2 regions of the Phyllobacterium sp. P30BS-XVII genome follow, and region 1 is predicted to be linked to the other one. Evidence: predicted binding sites of a transcription regulator. Region 1 holds the regulator's gene; the other holds the start of a gene.

The links. Region 1 encodes PhoB, which activates phosphate uptake and scavenging genes when phosphate is short. Its sites were predicted from a motif close to TGTCATNNANCTGTCAT; they were not measured.
Region 2: FHW17_RS03550 (DUF2794 domain-containing protein) is a predicted target of PhoB. The motif match lies at 7,340-7,356, and genes of this name have one in related genera.

The regions. Positions count from the first base shown of each region.
Region 1 covers NZ_JACGXO010000001.1:1,013,077-1,025,147, forward strand. Annotated here, with positions in the region: gene pstC (phosphate ABC transporter permease subunit PstC) at 1-222, shown strand, start outside; gene pstA (phosphate ABC transporter permease PstA) at 219-1,538, shown strand; gene pstB (phosphate ABC transporter ATP-binding protein PstB) at 1,601-2,374, shown strand; gene phoU (phosphate signaling complex protein PhoU) at 2,398-3,123, shown strand; gene phoB (phosphate regulon transcriptional regulator PhoB) at 3,138-3,824, shown strand; gene FHW17_RS05060 (VWA domain-containing protein) at 4,194-5,384, opposite strand; gene FHW17_RS05065 (GNAT family N-acetyltransferase) at 5,392-5,838, opposite strand; gene FHW17_RS05070 (MoxR family ATPase) at 5,839-6,678, opposite strand; gene FHW17_RS05075 (DUF1993 domain-containing protein) at 7,856-8,434, opposite strand; RNA gene ssrS (6S RNA) at 8,577-8,733, shown strand; gene FHW17_RS05085 (5-formyltetrahydrofolate cyclo-ligase) at 8,786-9,373, shown strand; gene FHW17_RS05090 (TIGR00282 family metallophosphoesterase) at 9,440-10,264, shown strand; gene FHW17_RS05095 (TerC family protein) at 10,346-11,089, shown strand; gene FHW17_RS05100 (biotin transporter BioY) at 11,138-11,719, shown strand; gene FHW17_RS05105 (DUF1284 domain-containing protein) at 11,716-12,071, shown strand, end outside.
Region 2 covers NZ_JACGXO010000001.1:716,976-729,046, reverse strand. Annotated here, with positions in the region: gene FHW17_RS03590 (hypothetical protein) at 1-125, shown strand, start outside; gene FHW17_RS03585 (DsbE family thiol:disulfide interchange protein) at 131-727, opposite strand; gene ccmD (heme exporter protein CcmD) at 724-897, opposite strand; gene FHW17_RS03575 (heme ABC transporter permease) at 894-1,661, opposite strand; gene ccmB (heme exporter protein CcmB) at 1,729-2,394, opposite strand; gene ccmA (heme ABC exporter ATP-binding protein CcmA) at 2,394-3,035, opposite strand; gene acnA (aconitate hydratase AcnA) at 3,324-6,011, shown strand; gene FHW17_RS03555 (DUF1223 domain-containing protein) at 6,220-6,990, shown strand; gene FHW17_RS03550 (DUF2794 domain-containing protein) at 7,384-7,755, shown strand; gene FHW17_RS03545 (GNAT family N-acetyltransferase) at 7,762-8,310, opposite strand; gene FHW17_RS03540 (Bax inhibitor-1/YccA family protein) at 8,534-9,310, opposite strand; gene FHW17_RS03535 (ABC transporter permease) at 9,502-12,066, opposite strand; gene FHW17_RS03530 (ABC transporter ATP-binding protein) at 12,063-12,071, opposite strand, start outside.

The sequences.
Region 1 (12,071 bases):
GTTCTGGCTGCCGGTGTTGCCGCCAACCTCAATATCAATCCGTTCGATGCCATGACAACGATCACCGTCAAGATCGTCAACCAGCTGACGGGCGATCTGGAATTCAATTCACCGCAGACGCTGGTGGCATTCGCCCTTGGCCTCACCCTTTTCTTTATCACTCTGGCGATGAACATTTTCGCGCTTTACATCGTGCGTAAGTACCGGGAGCAGTACGAATGACCGACACAACTCTCAATCCTGCAACAACTGCTCCAGCCAAAGTGATCAGGCGCGACATTGGTCTCAAGCGCCGCTACGCTGCGGAACGCCGGTTCAAACTTTACGGCATCATAGCCATTGCCATCGGCCTGTTTTTTCTGGTTGCGCTGCTCTATTCGGTTATCTCGAACGGCTATACTGCCTTCTGGCAGACGGAGCTTAATCTTTCGGTCAAGCTCGACGAAAAGATCATTGATCCGACCAACAAACGCGCCACCGATCCGACGGTCTTGCTGACTGCGAACTATCCTGTTCTGGTGCGCAATGCACTGGCGGAAAAGCTCGGTGTCAGCCTTGATGACAAGCCCGGTATCCGTGAGTTGAGCAAGCTTGTATCCGATGGTTCGCGCAGCCAGCTGCGTGAACTGGTTGCCGGAAATCCGGCGCTGATCGGCACGACACAGAATCTGTGGGTCCTGACCGGCGGCGATATCGACTCCGCCTTTAAAGGCCAGATTGATCTGACCGTTGATCAGGCAAACCGCAAGGTTTCGGATCGTCAGGTCGCCTGGATGAACACCCTCAGCAAGGAAGGGGTGATGGCGCAGCGGTTTAACACTGGCCTGTTCACCTTCGGCGCATCGAGCCGTCCGGAAACATCAGGTCTTGGCGTTGCGCTGATCGGCTCGCTTTACATGATGCTGATTGTGCTCTGCCTTTCGCTGCCGATTGGCGTGGCCGCTTCGATCTATCTGGAAGAATATGCCAAGAAGAGCCGCCTGACCGATATTATTGAGGTCAACATCAACAATCTGGCGGCTGTTCCGTCAATCGTCTTTGGTCTTCTCGGGCTTGCCGTCTTCATTAACTTCTTCGGTCTGCCGCGTTCCGCCTCGCTGGTTGGTGGTCTGGTTCTGACCCTGATGACGCTGCCGACAATCATCATCGCGACACGCGCCGCCTTGCGCGCCGTGCCGCCATCCATCCGCTCGGCGGCGCTGGGTGTTGGTGCATCGAAAACGCAGATGGTGTTCCATCACGTGCTGCCGCTCGCTGCACCCGGCATCCTGACCGGGACGATCATCGGCCTCGCCCATGCGCTTGGCGAAACGGCGCCGCTGCTGCTGATCGGCATGGTGGCCTTTGTTGCCAATTATCCGGTCACGCCGCTTGATCCTTCGACTGCGCTGCCGGTGCAGATCTATATGTGGGCCAACGAGGCGGAACGCGCCTTTGTGGAACGCACGTCAGGCGCTATCATCGTGCTGCTTCTGTTTCTCGCAGTCATGAATATTGGAGCCATCATTCTGCGTCGCCGCTTTGAGCGGCGCTGGTAAAACGGGAGCGAACCATGAATCTGATGACAGAACGATCTCTCGAAAAAGCGGTAAACGACAAAATGAATGCACAGGTCAATACGATCAAAATGCAGGGCAAGGATGTCACCGTTCACTATGGTGAAAAGCAGGCCCTGTTTGGTGTCAGCCTCGATGTGCCTGAGAAGATGGTCACAGCGCTGATCGGTCCATCCGGCTGCGGCAAGTCCACCTTCCTGCGCTCGCTGAACCGCATGAATGACACGATTGAAGGCTGCAAGATCGGCGGCAAGATCACGCTCGATGAAGAGGATATCTACAATCCGAAGATCGACGTGGTTGAACTGCGCGCCCGTGTCGGCATGGTCTTCCAGAAGCCCAATCCGTTTCCAAAATCCATCTTCGAAAATGTTGCCTATGGCCCACGCATCCATGGCCTTGCCAAGAACCGGCACGAGCTGGAAGAAATCGTCGAGAAGAGCCTGCGCCGCGCCAGTCTTTTTGACGAGGTGAAGGATCGCCTGCATGAAGCCGGTACAGGTCTTTCCGGCGGTCAGCAGCAGCGCCTGTGCATCGCCCGCGCCATAGCGGTCAGCCCGGAAGTTATCCTGATGGACGAGCCCTGCTCGGCGCTTGATCCGATTGCTACGGCGAAGGTCGAAGAACTCATCGACGAACTGCGCCAGAACTACACCATTGTCATCGTGACCCACTCGATGCAGCAGGCCGCCCGCGTTTCGCAGCGCACGGCCATGTTCCATCTGGGTAATCTGGTCGAGGTGGGTGATACGGAAATGATGTTCACCAATCCGACGGAAAAGCGCACGCAGGACTACATCACCGGACGCTTCGGCTAATCACGGGAAACAGGGATAAAAAAATGACCGAGACGCAACACACCGTCCGTTCCTATGACGACGAACTGAAGTTCCTGACCCACAAGATTGCCGAGATGGGCGGCCATGCGGAACGCATGGTCGAACAGGCCGTCACCGCCATGGTGAATTCCGATAATGCGCTGGCCCAGCGCGTTATTTCCGATGACCTCATTCTTGATGCCGGACAGCGCGAGATTGACGAGAAGGCCATCACCATCATCGGCAAGCGCCAGCCCATGGCAATTGACCTGCGCGAAATCATCGGTGCCATCCGTATTTCGTCCGATCTCGAACGGGTTGGTGATCTGGGCAAGAATATCGCCAAGCGCGTTGTTGCCGTCACCGATACGCGTCAGACGCTCTCCGTCTATCGCGGTCTGCAGACCATCGCCGAACTCGCCCTGACACAGCTCAAGGATGTGCTCGACGCCTATGCGACGCGTTCCGTGCAGCAGGTCAATATTGTCCGCGAGCGTGATGACGAAATCGATGCGCTCTACACATCGTTGTTCCGCGAACTTCTGACTTACATGATGGAAGATCCGCGCAACATTTCTGCCTGCACGCACCTTCTCTTCTGCGCCAAGAATATCGAGCGCATCGGAGACCATGCGACGAATATTGCTGAAACGGTCTACTACATCGTGACGGGTGCGCAGCTTCCAGCCGAACGGCCCAAGGAAGACCAGACCCACAGCATCATCGTTGATGAAGCCAGACAGCCTTAATCAGGAATCCAGCAATGGCGATAGCTCCCAAAATCACAGTTGTCGAAGACGAGGAAGCGCTCAGCGTCCTTCTCCGGTACAATCTTGAAGCCGAAGGCTATGTCGTCGAGACAATCGCACGGGGCGACGAGGCCGAGATCGCGCTGCGTGAAAAAGTGCCTGACCTGCTTATCCTCGACTGGATGCTGCCGGGCCTTTCCGGCATCGAACTCTGCCGCCGCCTGCGGGCGCGGCGCGAGACGGAAATCCTGCCGATCATCATGCTGACAGCGCGTGGCGAAGAAAGCGAACGGGTGCGCGGTCTGGCGACGGGTGCTGATGACTATATGGTCAAGCCGTTCTCGACCCCAGAACTGCTCGCCCGTATCAAGGCCATGCTGCGCCGGGTCAATCCGAGCCTCCTGTCGCATGTGCTGAGTTTTGGCGATCTGAAGCTTGATCGCGAGCAGCACCGGGTGTTCCGCAAGGAACGCGAGTTGAAGCTTGGTCCAACCGAGTTCCGTCTGCTGGAATTTTTGATGCAATCACCAGGCCGGGTTTTCTCACGCGGTCAGTTGCTGGACAATGTCTGGGGCGCTGACATCTATGTGGATGATCGCACGGTTGACGTCCATGTCGGACGGCTGCGCAAGGCTATCAATATTGGCCGTTCGATCGATCCGATCCGCACTGTGCGCGGTGCCGGTTATTCGTTTGGTTGATGGGTTTAAAATAGCTGTACAACGTGTGGTTCGTGGTTCGGCATAACAACCCATGAGGGACAGTGAGGATGCAAGGCTAATCGCAGAGATTGCAGTACATGGCTTCCCTTAACCTCAATCCCTCCGCGTCATCCTCGGGCTTGACCCGAGGACCCACGGCTAAGAAGCTCAAAACGAACTCGGAGCTGGGCGCTATTTAATTATGGGTCCTCGGGTCAAGCCCGAGGATGACGGAGATTGGGAGCTACAGGGAGTCAAGTTCTGCAATCTCTGCGATTAGCTTGCATCCTCACTGTCCCTCATGGTTGTTATGTCGAACCACGAACCACGAACCACGAACCACGAACCACGTCCCCTACCGCTCACAACCTAATCCCTGCGCGAAAGCTCCCGTGTTGCCTGTTCAATACCGGCAAGGGTCATTGGGTACATACGATCAGCGAAAATCTTGCGGACCATTGCGGTTGAGGCGGTGTAGCCCCAATACTGTTCTTTTGATGGGTTGAGCCAGGCGGCATTCTTCCAGTGATCGAGAACGCGGCTAAGCCAGATGGCACCGGCTTCCTCATTCCAGTGTTCGACCGACCCACCCGGATGGGACACTTCATAGGGCGCCATGGCGGCATCGCCGACGAAGATCACCTTGTAGTCAGGTCCATATTTGTGGATCACATCAAGCGTCGGAATCTTTTCCGCATGGCGGCGGCGATTGTCCTTCCACACGCCCTCATAGAGGCAATTGTGGAAATAAAAATACTCCATGTGTTTGAATTCCGAGCGCACGGCGGAGAACAGCTCTTCAGCGATCTTGATGTGCTCATCCATGGAACCGCCGACATCGAAAAACATCAGCAACTTGACGTGATTGCGCCGTTCCGGGCGGGTCTGCACATCGAGATAGCCGTGCTCGGCTGTGGATTTGATGGTGCCCGATAGATCAAGCTCGTCATCCGCGCCCTCACGCACCCAGCGGCGCAGGCGTTTCAGCGCGACCTTGATGTTGCGGGTGCCAAGCTCCACACTGTCATCAAAATTCTTGAATTCGCGCTTGTCCCAGACCTTCACCGCGCGGCCATGGCGGCCCTCATCCTGACCGATCCGCACTCCTTCCGGATTATAGCCATAGGCGCCGAACGGCGAGGTGCCAGCGGTGCCAATCCATTTTGACCCGCCCTGATGCCGGCCCTTTTGCTCTTCCAGCCGCTGGCGCAATGTTTCCATCAGCTTGTCAAAACCGCCAAGTGCCTCAATCAGCTTCTTCTCTTCTTCCGTGAGATGTTTTTCGGCAAGACGCCGTAGCCATTCTTCAGGGAGATTGGCAATGTCGATACCATTCTCGCCGGTCAGGGATTCCAGTCCCTTGAACACATGGCCGAAAACCTGATCGAAGCGGTCCATATGCCGCTCATCTTTTACCAGTGCCGAGCGGGCGAGATAATAGAACCCCTCGACATCGTAGCTCACCAGCCCGGCATCCAGTCCTTCAAGCAATGTCAGATATTCCCGCAGCGATACGGGAATTTTTGCAGCTTTCAGTTCAAGAAAGAAGGGAATGAACATGAGGTGATTATACCATTTTCAGATATTCAATGAATGGGGTCAGTTCACCGATGCGGTCATAAAGTTTGCGGGCCGTTTCGTTGTCATGGGCAGTGGTCCAATAGACGTATTGCGAGCCAACCTTTGTCGCCTCGACATGAACAGCCTCGATCAGCGCGCGGCCAATGCCCTGACCGCGTATGTCAGGGTCGGCGTAAAGGTCCTGCAGATAGCAGGTATCGGCGATGGTCCAGCAGTGGCGATGAAAAAGGTAATGCGCAAGACCAACAGGCTTGCCGTCAAGCTCGGCGAGAAAGCCGCGATATTCGTGTTCGCCGCCGGAAAGCAGCCGCTTGAATGTCGTCTGATAAACGTCTTCGGCTACGGATGTTTCGTAGAACGTCAGATAGGCTGTCCAGAGGCGACGCCATTCGGGTTCATCGGCTTTCTCGATGGGACGGATGATAATAGTCATCTAGCCCTGCCGTCTTGCCATGAAGGCGAGCCGTTCAAACAGATGCACGTCCTGCTCGTTTTTCAGCAAGGCGCCATGCAGTTTGGGCAGCGCGTTCTTGGGATCGGCGCGCAGATCCTCCGGTGCGATGTCGTCGGCAACGAGAAGCCTGATCCAGTCCAGCGCTTCGGAAGTGGAGGGTTTCTTCTTCAGCCCCGCGACGTCGCGGATCTCGTAGAATTGGGTGAGGGCGGCACGAACAAGATTTTGCTTGATGCCGGGATAGTGAACTTCGATGATTCTGGTCAGCGTATCCACGTCGGGGAAGCGGATATAGTGGAAGAAACAGCGGCGCAGGAAAGCGTCGGGCAGTTCTTTTTCATTGTTTGAAGTGATGATGACAATTGGCCGATGGACGGCGCGGATTGTTTCGCCCGTCTCGTAAACATGGAATTCGTTGCGGTCGAGTTCCTGCAGGAGATCATTGGGAAACTCGATATCGGCCTTGTCGATCTCATCGATCAGCAGCACAACCTTTTTGTCGGTCGTAAAGGCATTCCACAACTTGCCCGGTTTGATGTAGTTGGCGATATCGTTGAATTTGGCATCGCCAAGCTGCGAATCGCGCAGACGGCTGACCGCATCATATTCGTAGAGACCTTGCTGGGCCTTGGTGGTGGATTTGACGTTCCACTCGATCAGTTCCAGATCAAGCGCCGCAGCAATCTGCCGGGCAAGCTCGGTCTTGCCGGTGCCGGGTTCACCCTTGACCAGCAGCGGGCGTTCCAGCGCAATCGCCGCATTGACCGCCACCATCAAATCCTTGTCGGCCACATAAGCCGCTGTTCCTTCAAACCGCATCGCATTCCCTTTCATGATGGGCAAAGAGTAGGGATGTGACGCGGCGAGGGCAAGAGAGAGCAATGCAGTCGTTCGGGAGGGGGTACCAATGGGTTGCAAAACGATTGTTGCGCCCTTCGACAAGCTCAGGATGAGGGAGAGTGGTGGGATGCAAAGATAATCGCAAAGGTTGCAGAACTTGACTCCCCCGCAACCCACCCTACCGCAACCCACCCCATTGCCGCCCCACCGTCATCCTCAGTCCTCGGGTTTAACCCGAGGATGACCCGAGGACCCATGTTGATAACTGCTGAGTATCGGTTTCGTTTATTCTCCTTAGCCGTGGGTCCTCGGGTCAAGCCCGAGGATGACAGTGGGGTAGATTGCGGTGGGATGGGTTGCTGGGGAGTCAAGTTCTGCAATGGTGAAGATTAGTTTTGCAACCAAACCACCCCCTCATCCTGAGCTTGTCGAAGGGCGCAACAACGGTTTTGCAAATTTCCCTCTTTACCACGCCCGCTTTTGCGTCTGGCTATTGAGGTGGGAAAGACGGGCGATCCAAAGGGGAACGCGGAAGTCTTGGTATTGGTAGTGCAGTCATGCGTTCCCCGGAGATTTTCCTGTTTCAACCAAGAAAATAACCGGATCACCCGTCCCGATGACTGGTTTTACCCTTGTGAGATAAAACCTTTCCCCTGCGGTTGGTTTCTCCCCGCAGGTGAAATCACCGATCCTTTCCTGACTTCAGAAAGTTTTCCGGAGCATTCCCGCCGGAAAGGACACCATCAGAATAAGCGAGCTGGGATGGTGTTGGATAAGTTGGTGTGATTTTTTTGAAAATAGGTGGTTGCATGATTGTTGTGCGTGGTTCGCCCTTCGACAGGCTCAGGAGGCTCACCATGAGGGAGAGTGGAGATGCACGACAATCGCAAAGGTTGCAGAATAAAGGTTGCAGAATATAGCTCCCGATATCTCAACCCGCTCCGTCATCCTCAGTCCTCGGGTTAAACCCGAGGACTGAGGATGACGGAGAAAGGGTTGCAGGGAGCCAAGTTCTGCAACTATTGCGCTGCACCTTCAACTATTGCGCTGCACCTTTATGTGCTGCAATCTCTGCGATCAGCCTTGCATCCACCCAATCTCCCTCATGGTTGTTATGTCGAACCATGTATCATTATTCTGCCAGGTTTCATCCTCATCACGATGCAGGCACACTCACATAAACAGGCACACCTTCAAAATCCTGTTTGCCCAGTGGAACGCCCGCAATGCGCAGGATGGCGTAGCTGATTGTCAGGTGAAAATAGAAATTGGGCAGCACGTAATCGCGCAGGAAGGGCAGTCCCTGAAAATGCCGCGTGTTGCCGCGCCACGTCACCTCCACCGGCAACTCCTCTGTTCCATTAATCTCTTCGGGGCGGATGGTCTGGAGGTAGTCAACCGTGTCGCGGAGATAGGCAATGAGAGTAGCAAAACTCTGCTCCGACTCGTGAAAGTCCTGATGATAACCACGATTGAACACAGCAAACCGCCAGTCATCGGGCGCCGGCAATTCATGCCGGGCAAGTCGGGCCGTACAGCCCCGGACGCCATCCGCCAGAATTTGCACCTGTATTTTCAGGGGAAACATATCCGGTGCCAGTCTCTGCTCCAGCAGGGGATAGGCATCCGTGTCGCGCGTCAATGCGTAAGCTTCGGCCTTTTGCAGGAACGCCGCGCAATTGCCGAGTAAACGCGTGAAAACCGGCACTGAAGCCTGATACATGGAAATCGTCATGGCGCGTATCCCCCCGCTTACCCGGCTAATCGTAGCGTGCCGAGGCGCCGCCAACAACCGGACAGCTGACAAGTTGTGTCAGCAGTGGAAAATCGCTCTGCGCGCACTGGTGCAATGCATGCATCCATCCTATATTCGGATCGGCGCTCTGCGCTTCTCGACAGGAGAGACATATTCCCCGGGGCCTTAATGATCCCTTAGGGAGCTGTCCCTGAGGAGGCCCGTGGGCTTCTTCACACGGCGCCCACCTACTTTGTAGGTTCCCGGGATCGACTTCTCCATCGGTTGTGTGGACGCCACTTTTGTTTCATCCCGAGCTGGCGGTTGCTGGCGCCTCATGAAATCAAGCCAGTGCAACACCATTCCCCCATCAAAGAGCTGAAGAAGAAACTCCGTCTGGAGGCCCTTGGCCGCCGGGATGCGCTCACACCAGAATTCCGCAGTGAAGCCTCAATGCGGATTGCCGATTTTGGTCTGGCAGTGCTTACCCTTGATGCGGGAACGATTGTGTCGGGTTTCTGGCCAATCCGCTCGGAAGTGGATTTGCGTCCCCTGCTTTTCAGTTTGCGCGAGCGCGGTGCGCGGCTTTGCCTGCCCGCAATTATCGATAAGCAGACGATCCTCTTTCGCGAACTGGTGCGGGATGTGCCGATGATCGATACCGGGTTTGGTACATCAGGACCAGCGGAAGATGCTGCGGTGCTTGATCCATCGGTCATGTTGGTGCCACTCGCCGCCTTTGATATCAGGGGCCATCGCATTGGGTATGGCGCGGGCTATTATGACAGGGCGATTGCCGGTTTACAGGCCAAAGGCGTGAACCCGCGGCTGATTGGCGTGGCATTTGACTGCCAGCAGGTTGAAACCGTTCCCGATGAGCCGCATGATGTGCCGCTCGAGGCAATCCTGACGGAAAGCGGGTTGCGCCGTTTCGGCTAGACGGATAAAGCCAATCGATCATTTCAGGCTGCGGCAGCGACCGGGCCTCTCTTTCAGGATATAGGCGTGAGATTACTCTTTCTTGGTGACATGGTGGGACGGTCGGGCCGGACAGCGGTCTACGAACAATTGCCGGGACTTATCTCCGATCTGAAACTCGATTTTGTCATCGTCAATGGCGAAAATGCCGCCGGTGGTTTTGGCATCACCGAAGAGATTTTCCACGATACGATCAATGCCGGGGCTGATGTGGTCACTACGGGAAACCATGTGTGGGACCAACGGGAAGCTTTGGTCTTTGCGGCGCGCGAGCAGCGGTTCCTGCGCCCGGCCAATTTCCCGCTTGGTACCGCCGGAAAAGGTTCTGGCGTGTTTCTGGCCAAGAATGGTGCGCGCGTGCTGGTGTCCAACATTATGGGCCGCGTCTTCATGCATCCGGATTTGCATGATCCTTTCACCATTGGCGAGGAAATTCTGGCTGCCTGTCCGCTCGGCGAACAGGCGGATGCAGTGGTGTTTGATTTCCATGCGGAAGCCACCAGCGAAAAGCAATGTTTCGGCCATTTTGTCGATGGCCGCGCCAGCCTTGTTGTCGGCACGCATACACATGTGCCAACGGCCGATGCGCAAATCCTCAATGGCGGAACGGCCTATATGTCCGATGCGGGCATGTGCGGCGATTATGATTCATCGCTTGGCATGGACAAGGAAGAGCCGCTGAACCGGTTCCTGTCAAAAGTGCCGAAGGGCCGGTTTGAGGCGGCAAGCGGCAAGGCAACGATCTGCGGTGTTGGCGTGGATATTTCCGACCGCACCGGCCTTGCTGAAAAGATTTCTCCTCTGCGGATCGGTCCGCGGCTGGAGGAAACCATTCCCGCATTCTGGAAATAGATTGATACAACTCACCACAACCTTTTAAATCAAGGCATCGGTTTACACCCATCCGGTCTCTAACAGCTCAGGAACGACCCCATGGAAACCCTTATCTCGCATTTTGATTTCATCTATCAGCCATCAGGCCTCATCGCTCTGGTCACACTCGTGGTCATGGAAGTGGTGCTTGGCATCGACAATCTGATCTTCATCTCCATTCTGACCAATAAACTGCCGAAGGAGCAGCAGGCCCGCGCCCGCCGCATCGGCATCAGCGCAGCGCTTGTCCTGCGCCTCGTGTTGCTGTTCACCATCTCGATCATTGTGCAGCTGACGCAGCCGGTATTCGAGGCTTTCGGCCATGGGTTTTCGTGGCGCGACCTGATCCTGATCGCCGGTGGTCTGTTTCTGGTGTGGAAGGCAACGAAGGAAATTCACCACACGGTTGATCATGAGGATGCCAAGGAAGACGTGATCGGCAAGACTGTTACGCTCACCATGGGCGCAGCGGTTTTCCAGATACTGGTGCTCGATCTGGTGTTTTCGGTGGACTCCATCATTACCGCCGTCGGCATGACCGACGAGATCGCCATCATGGTTATTGCGGTTCTTGCTGCGGTGACGGTGATGCTGCTGGCAGCCGAACCGCTGTCGAAGTTCATTGCCAACAATCCGACCATTGTCATGCTGGCTCTCGGCTTCCTCCTGATGATCGGCATGACGCTGATTGCCGATGGCTTTGGCTTTCATGTACCCAAGGGCTATATTTATGCGGCTATGGGCTTCTCGGCGCTGGTCGAAGCCCTTAATATGCTGGCACGCAAGGCCAAGAAAAAGCGTTGAAACCAATCACGCCCGATTCTGTAACACTCGTTTGAGGATAGAACTTCAATGACCCAGACAACATTTTCCACTGCGTTCGTGCCGCTGAAGCTGGCAGATCGTTCCATTGCCTTCCAGACGCTTGCTGTTCTGATCGGTACTGCATTCCTTGCCGTCAGTTCGTGGATCGAGGTGCCGATGTTCCCGGTTCCCGTCAACATGCAGACATTTGCCGTGACGCTGATTGGCGCACTCTATGGCTGGCGTCTCGGCGGTTTAACGGTTCTCGCCTGGCTCGGTGAAGCGATGATCGGCATGCCAGTCCTTTCAGGCGGTGGTTTCGGCTTCATCCATTTTGTTGGACCGACAGCCGGTTATCTCGCCGCCTTCCCGATTGTTGCGGCAGCTGTCGGCTTTTTGGCCGAGCGTGGCTTGACCCGCAACCCGTTCGTATCAGCGGCAATCATGCTGTTCGGCAATGTGCTTTGCCTCGTTCTCGGTGCATCCTGGCTGGCACATTTGTTCGGTCTTGAAACCGCATGGGCGTCAGGTGTTGCGCCGTTCCTTCTCGGCGCGGTTCTCAAATCAGGTCTGGCTGCTGCTACTATCGAGTTGCTGCGTCGTTCGGGCGTCATGGTGCGCCTGTCTTGACCATAAAACTGCGTGCGCATCATCTTCTGTGCATGCTGACCTATATCGGTAAAGGCTACAGCGTGGCCTTTACCGAGAACTATGACAGGATCATTGCCCGGATTGCAGCGGGTGAGGATATTCTGATTCAGGAGGGGCCTGATGACGTGTGCCAGCCCCTTCTCGGCGACAGTGATCCGCACTGTTTTCGCGATAGTGTCGTCGAGCGTGATGCCAAAGCAGCTGCGGATGTCGGCCTCCTGCTGGGTAAAACCATCCAAGCCGGTGATGTGCTGACGCTCGACGGAGAGACGGTTGCGCGGTTTCGCGGCGCATTCGGGCAGGGCACGACACGCACTGCCTGTGCAGGATG
Region 2 (12,071 bases), 300 kb from region 1:
AGAAAACCTCTTTCGGCTACCGGATGATCGAGGTGCCGTTGGCCCATGCCTATGACAGCACGGCGGAAGCCGCCTCGCGCGCAGCCGGATGGGTCCGCCGTTACGCGATGCTCGACAGCGAGTAAAGCATTTATGGTTTCAGGGCTTTCTCGATCACGGGCATCAGATCGTCCCGGATTGAGGCTTCGCTGAATGGTCCGACGTGCTTGTAAAGAATGGTACCGTCACGGCCGACAAGAAAAGTTTCCGGCACGCCATAGACGCCCCATTCAATTCCCGCCCGCCCGCTTGCATCCACACCGATCATGTCAAATGGATTGCCAAGCTCGCCAAGGAAACGCAGTGCGTTCTCGTCTTTGTCCTTGTAGTTAAGGCCAGCAAGGCGGAAACGCTTGTCCTTGGACAGCTGCATCAGCAGGGGATGTTCAGCCCGGCACGGCACGCACCACGAACCGAACACGTTGACCAGCGTCAATTGCCCCTTGAACGACGCGGGATCGATCCCCTGAACAGGCTGACCGTTTTTGGTTAAACCAGCCAGCGCCGGAAGCGTCAGCTTTGGCACCGGCTTGCCGATCAATGCCGAGGGGATCACGCTTTCATCACGTCCCAGCGCCAGCTGAAAGGCAAAGATACCGGCGAGAACCACGAAAAGCAGCAGGGGCAGGAAGGCAAACAGCGAGAAGCGCTTGCGTGGTGCCTGCTCTGTAATATCAGGTCCGCTCACGATGCACTGTCCGTTCGAGCCTCGGAGCGACGGCGGACGCCACGCGTTTCCAGTTCCTGTAATGCGCGGCGTTGAGCCTGCTGATCAATCAATATCCAGCCGACAAGCGCCACGAGCACAACAATGGAAACGCCATAGGACGCCAGAACAAAGCCCGTATGGGTCATCATTGCGCTCCCCTCCGTTCAGCGCTGCGGGCCGCGATACGGCGCATGGCCACAACACGTCTGCGCCAGATTTCATTGCGCATGGCCATCATATGCAGGGTGAAGAACAGCAGTGTGAAACCAACCGCCATGACCAGCAGCGGCCAGAGCAATGACGGATGTATCGTCGGCCCGCCCATCCGGATAACGGAAGCGGGTTGATGCAGCGTATTCCACCAATCGACGGAGAATTTGATAATGGGGATATTGATGAAACCGACCAGCGTCAGGATAGCCGTTGCCTTGGAGGACTTCGCTGGATCGTCCATCGCGCGGGTCAGGGCAATGATGCCGAGATACATCAGGAACAGCACGAAAACCGATGTCAGACGCGCATCCCAGACCCACCAGGTGCCCCACATGGGCTTGCCCCACAGCGAGCCGGTTATCAAGGCAAGTGCGGTAAAAGCAGCACCAATAGGCGCTGCTGCCTTGGCTGAAACATCCGCCAGGGGATGACGCCAGACCAGCGTTCCGATCGCGGAAATGCTCATGACCGTGTAGCACATCATCGACAGCCACGCGAAAGGCACATGGATGAACATGATCTTGACGGTCGAGCCCTGCTGATAATCATCAGGCGCCTGAAACGACATCCACAATCCGGCAGCCAGCACCAGTAAGGTGATTCCGACAAGCCACGGCAGAACGATACCAGCGAAATTGATAAAGCGGGTAGGATTAGCCAGATCGACCCAGCGGCCAGCTTTTGAAACTGCTTCACTCATGGCGATTTTTTAGCTTCCCCCGCTCTGTTTCGCAATTCACCATTACATCGTGCGTCCGTTCACCATATCAATCGGCTGACGATTTCAGCGCCGCAGCCGCAGCCAATGGTCCAATGACGGCAAAGAACAGTGTAATTGCAATCAGAATAAGGAAGGGCGCGACAAAAGGCGCAGGGTCCTCCACAGCGCCATAGGCCGCCGATACGCCAAAAATCAGCACTGGAATGGTCAGCGGCAGGATGATCACCGATACAAGCAGGCCGCCCCGTGGCAGTGCCACGGCGACCGCCGCACCGACAGCCCCTATCAACGTGATTGCAGGTGTACCAACAAGCAGCGTCAGCGTTGTAGCGCCGATGGCGGCGGGCTCCATATTCATGAAAAGGCCAAGCAGCGGAGAAGCTATAACAAGCGGCAAAACACTTGTGGTCCAATGTGCCAGACATTTGACGAGAACGGTCAGCGCCAAGATGTGCCGGTCTGAAGCCATGATCAGCAAGTCGAGAGAGCCATCATCGCGATCCGCCTGAAACAACCGGTCAAGACCAAGCAACGTTGCCAGCAACGCACCGATCCATAGCATGGCGGCGCCGATACGGCTGAGCAGCTTGAGATCCGGCCCGACACCGAATGGCACAACAGCAATGACTGCCAGAAAGAATAATATTCCGACAAGAACGCCGCCCCCGGCGCGCAGACCCAATCGTGTGTCGCGTAGAAAGAGCGAGAGCATTAGGCGCTATACTCCCGACTTCCGGCATGAGCTTGCCCATTGGCTCCCATCACGAGCCCTTGTGCGTCGCCAAGCCCCAGCGGCAAATGAGTCGCGGCAATCACAATTCCTCCACTCGCCAGATGCGCACGCATCAATTCGGCAAATTGCTCTTCCGATGCCTTGTCGAGACCTGCCGTCGGTTCATCCAGCAACCAGACCGGGCGATGGCTGATCAAAAGCCGTGCAATACTTGCCCGTCGCTTTTGTCCGGTCGAGAGATAAGCAAAAGGCAGATGTCCGATATCACCGAGCTGCACACGGTCCAGCGCTTCGCGGAGTGTGTGTTGTCCGGCGCCGTTGAATGACTGCCAGAAACGCAAATTCTCTTCGACGCTTAAAACCGGCTTCATGGCATTGAGGTGACCGAGATAGTGACAGGCTCCAACAAGGCTCTCGAAACCGGCAGGTGCATTATCAAGCCGGATACTTCCCTCTGCCTTCTCCAGAAGTCCTGCAATGATTCGCAAGAGGGTCGATTTTCCCGCACCATTCGGCCCGGTAATCATCAGCGCCTCTCCGCCTGCAATGGTGAAGTTTAGCCCGGAAAATAAAAACTCCCCGCCCCGCTCTCCTGCCAGATTTTCGGCGACTAACCGCATGAAGTTCCCGCTCTTTATTGAATCCGGACCAGCGCATGTGCATTTCGACGCAGCCCGTATTTTTGACGAATGTCGGTCTGGCACAGATCGACGAAAATCTCTATATAGCAGTCAACCATACCAGCGGTCGGTGTGGAAACCATTTTTGGCCGATCTCCATACGGGCACCTTTTCGGACCTGTAGCGGGACGGACAGCGGAAATGACTGCACCCGCACCTTAGCGCGTCCTTGAAACGCGGCAAAGGCGTTCGTCCCGGGTGAGGCCAGTAGCATAAGGACGACGCAACATGTCTCAAATCGACAGTTTCAAATGCCGTAAAACCCTAACCGTAGGGGATAAGGAATATGTCTATTACAGCTTGACCGAAGCTGAGAAAAACGGCCTGGAAGGCATTTCCAAACTTCCGTTCTCGATGAAAGTCCTCCTCGAAAACCTGCTTCGCTTCGAAGATAACCGCTCGGTTTTCAAGAAGGACATTGAAAACGTTGCCAAATGGCTTGTCGACCGTGGCAGTGCAGGTGCAGAGATTGCCTATCGCCCCGCGCGGGTTCTGATGCAGGATTTCACCGGTGTTCCGGCGGTTGTTGATCTGGCTGCGATGCGCGATGCCATGGTGAACCTTGGCGGCGATCCTGAGAAGATCAACCCGCTGGTTCCGGTTGATCTGGTCATCGATCACTCGGTCATCGTTGATGAGTTCGGCAATCCGCAGGCTTTCAAGCGCAATGTGGATCTGGAATATGAACGCAATGGCGAGCGCTACCGCTTCCTGAAGTGGGGCCAGCAGGCGTTCAAGAACTTCCGCGTTGTTCCGCCCGGCACCGGCATCTGCCATCAGGTCAATCTGGAATATCTGGCACAGGCCGTCTGGACCAAGGAAGAGGACGGCGTCACCGTTGCCTATCCCGATACCTGTGTTGGCACCGATTCGCACACAACCATGGTCAATGGCCTTGGTGTTCTCGGCTGGGGTGTTGGCGGCATTGAAGCTGAAGCATCCATGCTGGGCCAGCCGGTATCCATGCTTCTGCCGGAGGTTATCGGCTTCCGCCTGACCGGCAAGGTCAAGGAAGGTGTGACGGCAACCGATCTGGTGCTGACCGTCGTGCAGATGCTGCGCAAGAAGGGTGTTGTCGGCAAGTTCGTCGAGTTCTTCGGTCCCGGGCTTGAAAGCATGACGCTGGCTGACCGGGCCACCATCGGCAATATGGGTCCGGAATATGGTGCGACCTGCGGTTTCTTCCCGATTGACCGCGAGACCATCAACTACATGCACATGTCCGGCCGCGATGAAGAGCGTCTGGCGCTGGTTGAAGCCTATTCAAAGGCGCAGGGCATGTGGCGTGAGCCGGGTTCCGCCGATCCTGTCTTTACCGACACACTGGAACTGGACCTCGGTACTGTTGTTCCATCCATGGCTGGCCCGAAGCGCCCGGAAGGCCGCATTGCGCTCGAAGACATCGCAGCCGGTTTCCACGAGTCGCTGCAGAAGGAATACAAGAAGACCACCCAGCTTGAGGCCCGCTATGCGGTTGAAGGTGAGGATTATGATCTCGGCCATGGCGATGTTGCCATTGCTGCAATCACCTCCTGCACCAACACGTCAAACCCGAGCGTGCTGATTGCCGCTGGTCTTCTCGCCCGCAATGCTGCCGCCAAGGGCCTGAAGTCAAAGCCATGGGTCAAGACTTCATTGGCTCCCGGTTCGCAGGTTGTGGCCGCCTATCTGGAAAGCGCAGGCTTACAGGTTGAACTCGACAAGCTTGGCTTCAATCTGGTTGGCTTTGGCTGCACCACCTGCATCGGCAATTCGGGTCCGCTGCCTGCGCCGATCTCCAAGACCATCAATGACAAGGGTCTGATTGCGGCGGCTGTTCTTTCCGGCAACCGCAACTTTGAAGGCCGCGTCTCGCCTGATGTTCAGGCCAACTATCTGGCTTCACCGCCACTGGTTGTTGCCTACGCGCTGGCCGGATCAGTCACCAAGGACCTGACGACAGAACCTCTGGGTGAAGACCAGAACGGCAATCCGGTGTTCCTCAAGGACATCTGGCCGTCTTCGCATGAGATCCAGGAGTTCATCACCAAAAACGTTACCCGCAAGCTGTTCTCCGCCAAATATGCGGATGTGTTCAAGGGCGACCAGAACTGGCAGGACGTCAAGGTTCCGGCAGGCCAGACCTATGCATGGGACGACAATTCCACCTATGTGCAGAACCCGCCATACTTTGTCGGCATGGGCAAGACACCGGGCACCGTCAATGACATCAAGGGCGCACGCATCCTTGGTCTGTTCGGCGACAAGATCACCACCGACCACATTTCTCCGGCCGGTTCGATCAAGGCGGCTTCGCCTGCGGGCAAGTATCTTACCGATCATGGTGTAGCACCGCTCGACTTCAACCAGTACGGCACACGGCGTGGCAACCACGAAGTGATGATGCGCGGCACGTTTGCCAATATCCGCATCCGCAACCACATGCTCGGCGAGAACGGCCGCGAAGGTGGTTACACGATCCATTATCCCTCGAAAGAGGAAATGCCGATCTATGATGCGGCCATGCAGTATCGCACGGAGAATGTCCCGCTGGTCATCTTCGCCGGTATTGAATATGGCAATGGTTCATCGCGTGACTGGGCGGCCAAGGGCACCAATCTTCTTGGTGTTCGCGCCGTGATCTCCCAGTCGTTCGAACGCATCCACCGCTCGAACCTTGTTGGCATGGGCATTGTCCCATTCGTGCTTGAGGATGGCACCAGCTGGCAGTCACTCGGTCTGAAGGGTGACGAGACGGTTTCGATCGAAGGACTTGCCACGATCCAGCCGCGCCAGAAGACCCATGCCACGGTGACGTTCGCCGATGGCACCGTCAAACAGGTCCCGCTTATCTGCCGCATCGATACAATCGATGAACTCGAATACCTCAAGAACGGCGGCATCCTCCAGTACGTGCTGCGCGATCTCGCTGCTTAAACCAGCAGATATGTGAAGAAATGAATGGCCGCCGGGCAACCGGCGGCCTTTTTTGCACGGTTCATCCAATATTTATAAGGTTTTGCCTGTAAACGTGATTGAATTCACCTCAAAGTGACTTCCTCTTGATATAACGCATCCCTATCAATTATCTGGCAATCACTCTCATGGAAGATCGAAGAAGAATTCGGGAAGAAAGCTCGTACCCTTGACCCTGCGCCCTCTGTTCAAAGCCATTCTTATCGCCAGCCCGCTCTTCGCGGCCGCTGCGTTTGCTTGGCCAGTTTGCGCTGAAGACATTGGCAAGAAACCCGATGGCGTGGTCGAACTCTATACGTCGCAGGGCTGCGGCTCATGCCCTCCCGCTGATGCTGTGCTCAAGCAGTTGGTTGCGGAAGGCAAGGTCGTCGCTCTGGCTTTTCACGTTGACTACTGGGATTATCGTGGCTGGATCGACAATCTCGCATTACCAGAAAATACCGCGCGCCAGAATGCCTATCGCAAGGCGCTTGGTCTGACAGGTGTCTACACACCACAGGCAATCCTCAATGGCCGCGAACACGTCAATGGTCAGGATGGCACGCGTATCCGTCGCCGAATCGATGAGATGCGCAGCGGTGATTCTGGCCTGACCGTCCCCGTCTCCATCGAAAAAACATCGCCTGATCGGCTGATTATCAATATTGGTGAAGGCCCTGCCGCAAAAAATCCGGTGCGTGTTCTCCTTGCCTATTTCAACAAGGAAACGATTGTTGCCATCCCCGATGGGGAGAATGGCGGACGCAATGTGAGCTATGCCAATAGCGTGCGCGCCATGGAAACGGTTGGTATGTGGGATGGCAAATCACAGAAGATCGAAATTCCGCTGACCGAGATCGCCAGCAAGAAGGCCTCGGGCTGTGCTGTCCTGTTGCAGGAGATGCTTGGCGAGGGTAAACCGGGTCCGATTATCGGTGCATCGATCATGACAAAGCCCTGATTTTAAAAGCTATTCCTGAAAAAGAAAAAAGGCTGGTAGAACCAGCCTGGAGTCTTGGGGCTTGTTGTCATCTGGGAGACTGAATGGTTCGGCCAGAACAGCCCGTTTGGGCGGGGGGCTTGGGGTATCGGACCGCTCAAGGCCGAACCGTCTCAGACAACGGGTGCAGGTTCGGTCTGGAATCGGGCGGTAATGCGAAGGTAAAGTGGCGAAAATGTGACCCGATATCACCAATCGAAACAGCACGTATTGCTTCGTGAGAAAGCCCTTTACCGGCAGGTTTTATGTTCATTTATCGAGGCTTTGCGCGATACGGTCTTGTAAATATAGGCGGAACAGGTCACCCTTCTGTCATCCAGTTGTCATACAGCAAATCTAAAGGCGGATTGATTGATGGACAGCAATGCAGGTGGCGACGAATCGCAACAGCAGGCAAAACTCATTTCGCTCTCCAGCGCACGCGATCTCCCCGTTACATTCAATCGGCGGGAACTTGATCAAATTCTCAGAATATATGGTTTTATGGTCTCATCGGGTGAATGGCGTGATTATGCCATTGATCATCTGAGCGACCGTGCCGTGTTTTCCGTGTTTCGCCGCACCAGTGAAGTACCGATGTACCGTATTGAAAAAAATCCGCGGCTGGCGCGCAAACAAGGTGCCTATAGCGTGATCGCCGCAAGCGGCCTTATTCTCAAACGGGGCATGGAACTCGACCGCGTGCTGAAAATCTTCGACAAATCCCTGCGGATTGTCCAGAGCTAGAAACGCTCAGCCTTTCAGGGGTGCCGTGTTTGGGAGTGTCTCGGTGCCGCCATTCATATCGAGCTGCATCAGGACAGTATCCAGCCAGCGGCCATGCTTGAAACCGGAACCTTTGATTATTCCTGAATGTTTGAACCCGCAACTTGTGTGCAGACGCACCGATGCTGATGCGTCGTGGCCATCGCCAATGACAGCGATGAACTGACGGAAGCCAAGTGCGGTGCAATCAATAATCAACCGTTGCAACAGGGCCTTACCAATGCCCTTTCCCTTGGCTTCGGGCGCAATGTAGATCGAATCCTCTACGCTCCACCAATAGGCCGGGCGGGTGCGGAAATAACTGGCATAAGCATAACCGGCGACCACACCGTTGATCTCCGCCACACAATAGGGAAAGCCGTCACTGGTGATTATGTGAAATCGGCGCGTCATTTCGGCTATATCCGGGGGCTCGATTTCGTAGGTTGCGGTACCATGTAAAACGGCGTCGCGATAAACGGCGGTGATGGCTGGCAGGTCGGAGGGCTGGGCCGGGCGGATATGAATACTGGTCATGGCTCGCCATCAGTCTGTAAACATAAGATTATGGTGTGCGTGGTTCGACAAGCTCACCATGAGGGGGAGGGTTGGATGCAACGCTAATCGCAAGCGTTGCAGAATATAACTCCCCTCATCCTGAGCCTGTCGAAAGGCGAACCACGCGCTATGCTTTTCGCAACGTCCAAAGAAAAGGGCAGCGTCACCGCTGCCCTCATCCGTCCGTTTGTGTCGCCTGCGATCAGTTACGGTTGCCCAGAAACTGCAGCAGGAACATGAACATGTTGATGAAGTCGAGATAGAGACGCAGCGCACCCATGATAGCCTTGCGGCCATAAGTGTCTGAACTGTCACCCTCGTAGTACATTTCCTTGATGCTCTGCGTGTCATAGGCAGTCAGGCCAGCAAAGACCAGAACACCGATCGCCGATATTGCGAACTGCAAAGCACTCGACTGCAGGAAGATATTGACCAAACCTGCAAGCAGAATACCGATCAAGCCCATGAACAGGAACGAGCCCATTCCGGAGAGATCGCGCTTCGTTGTGTAGCCGTAAAGCGACAAAGCACCGAAAGATGCAGCGGTGATAAAGAATGTCTGGACGATGCTGCCCGATGTAAACACCAGAAAGACTGTCGACAGTGAAAGACCTACAAGCGCAGCATAAACCCAGAATGTTGCCTGGGCTGCAGGAACCGACATTTTTTCGATGCGGAAGCTCAGGAAGAACACTGCGGCGAGTGGTGCGAGCATGACGACCCATTTCAACGGCGATGTATAGAAAACAACACCGAAGCTCGTCAGCATCTTGCCGTTTGACATTTGTGCTGCGGCAAGGGAAGGATCGTTGGTGGTTGCGAGATAAACGATTGCGAGTGCGGCCAGACCGGTCACTGCGAGACCGATCCCCATCATGTTATAGACCTTCAGCATGTAGCTGCGCAGACCTTGATCGATCCCCGCGTCCACACGCACTCCGGCCGATGTACGGGCCTGGATGTTGCGATAGTCAGCCATGGTTTTCCTCATTGCTACGTCCCGTCGGGTGTCGGGGGTTATTCCCAGGCGCCGCTGGCGGGACCCCAGCATGCCTTGCCGAGAATTATGGGGATTCAACAAGGCGATAACAAGTCCTGTTTTACTCAAGATCGCGTGTTGGACCACCAAACGGTCGCAAAATGCATAAATATTACGCTTTTTTAACGATTTCAGAGGTTTCGCAGAATTGGCGCAGCCTTTTGACCAAGTATTCTCCAAGTTCCCGCCAACCCGAAACCAACAGTCAGAACCAGTGCCAGCACCAGAGTCGAAACCGCCACCTCCGGCTGGAACGATGCAGGCAGCTTCATGACACGCACGATCACATACCAGGCGGCCAAACCGCCAGCAAAAAGCGCGAAAGTTGCCGTCGCCAGTCCAAGGATCACATACTCATAGCTGAAAGCCTTGATGAGCGTGCGCCGCGTTGCTCCAAGGGTCTTCAGGACCACCGCATCGTGTACACGGGCACGATTACCAGCGGCAAGCGCTCCGCCAAGCACAAGGATCGAGGCAATCAGCGCCACCGATGCCGCCGCACGGATGGCAACGGCCAGTTGGCCCACAAGTTCATTGGCAATTGAAATTGCATCCTTGACCCGCACCGAAGTGACAGCCGGGAAGGCACGGGTAACGTCACGCATGACCGTTGCGTCTTCCTGCGTGGTTGCCGAAGGGTCAGTCAAAGTGGCAAGCCATGCGTGGGGAGCGCCGGCAAAGGCATTGGGCGAGAAAACCATGACGAAATTGATCGCCAGAGATTCCCACTGCACTTGCCGGAAATTAGCGATCCGTGCCGTAACATTACGGCCAAGCGCATTAACCGTGACTGTGTCGCCCAGTTTAAGACCGAGATTGCGCGCCTCTTCCGCCGAGAATGATACCAGCGGTTCACCCGCATAATCCTCCGGCCACCAGTTACCGGCAGTAAGGACCGAATTTTCAGGTAGCTTCTTCGCATAGGTAATGCCGCGATCGCCGCGCAATACCCACGCACCTTCCGGCGGTATGGTGAGCTTGCCAATATCCGTGCCATTGAAGGCAACGATACGTCCGCGCAACATCGGAGCGCTGACGATCTTGCCCTGTGGCGCAGCTTTCTGCAGAAGGCTGGTGAACTGGTCGACCTGCGTACTCTGGATATCGACAAAGAAGAAGTTTGGCGCGCGCTCCGGCAAGTTACCGGCCAATTGCTGGCGCAGGCTGCCGTCGATTAAGGCGAGTGTCACCAGAAGTGTCAAACCCAGACCGAGCGACAGGACGACCGACGGCGTCAACGCGCCCGGCCGGTGGATATTACCTATGGCAAGGCGAAGTGCAGTGGAACGAACCCGTGGCGCGCGGCGTGCGAGCCACTGCACGAGACTGGAAACCGCACGCAAAACAAGGAATGAAAACGCAACAGCACCAATAAATGTGACTGCAATACGCCGGTCGTAAGCGAAGAACACTGCCAACAGACAAAGGATGGCAACAAGGGCAACCGCCACGGCGATGTAGACGGGTTTGGGCCAACCGCGCTGATCAAAACCCTGCTCGCGGAACAGGGCCGTTGCCGGAATGTCCCGGGCCCGGCCCAGCGGCAGAATGGCAAAAGCGAGCGTGGTCAACAGGCCAAACAATGCAGCCCAAGCGAGCGCTCCCGGATAAAAGCCGCCCTTGGCAGCGATTGGCAGCACGCTCTGCAGGGCGTAACCTGCTACGTAAGGAATGATTGCCGCGAGAACCAATCCAATTGCGATGCCGATAAGGGCAATCAGCACGATCTGGATCAGATAGACGGCGATGACAAACCAACCCGGAGCGCCCAATGACTTGAAGGTGGCGATGACGCCGCGTTTGCCGTCGAGATAGGCACGTACCGCATTGGCAACACCGACGCCTCCGACGATCAATGCCGTTAGACCAACCAGTGTCAAAAACTGCGAGAACCGCTCGACATTGGCGCTCAAAGACGGCGCGGCATTGGTACGGCTGCGGATGGTCCAGCCAGCTTGCGGAAACTTTGTTTGTGCCTCGTTGCGGATAGCGGTGATATCGGCTTCGCTCGCCCCGACGGGCAGGGCAATCTTGTAGCTGTGCTCGACCAGGCTGCCCGGCTGGACCAGCCCCGCAGCACGCAATCCATCAAGCGACACCAGAAAACGCGGGGCGAATCCAAAACCATCCGACAGAACATCCGGCTCGTTGTTGATCACAGCCCGTAATTCGAACGTTGCAGAACCGAGCAATATCCGATCACCCAGCTTGAGGTTAAGCCGGTCAAGAAAAATCTGCGCAACAGCGGCGCCGAATGCTCCGTTTTTGTCAGCAAAGAGCGCATCTCTGTCCAGCACCGGCGCCGTATCAAGGGAACCATAGAGCGGATAGGCATTATCGACCGCCTTTACCTCCACCAGCGACTGATCAGAACCATCGGCCAAACGAGCCATGGATCGCATATTGGCGCTGACGGCAACGCGGCCCTTGCTTTCCACAAAGGCACGCTCGTCTGGATTAACCTCACGCTGGTTGAGTTGAAAACGAATGTCGCCACCCAGAATGCTTTGGCCCTGCGTGGAAATGCCTGATGTCACAGAATTGGCAACGGAGTTGACCCCGCCAATGGCTGCAACGCCCAAGGCAATACAGGCAAGGAAAATGTAAAACCCTGACAGGCCATTGCGCATCTCGCGCAGAGCGAAACGCAGCGCCAACCGCAAAGAGGGCGACGTGGAGGATCTGGTCGCACTCATGCGGT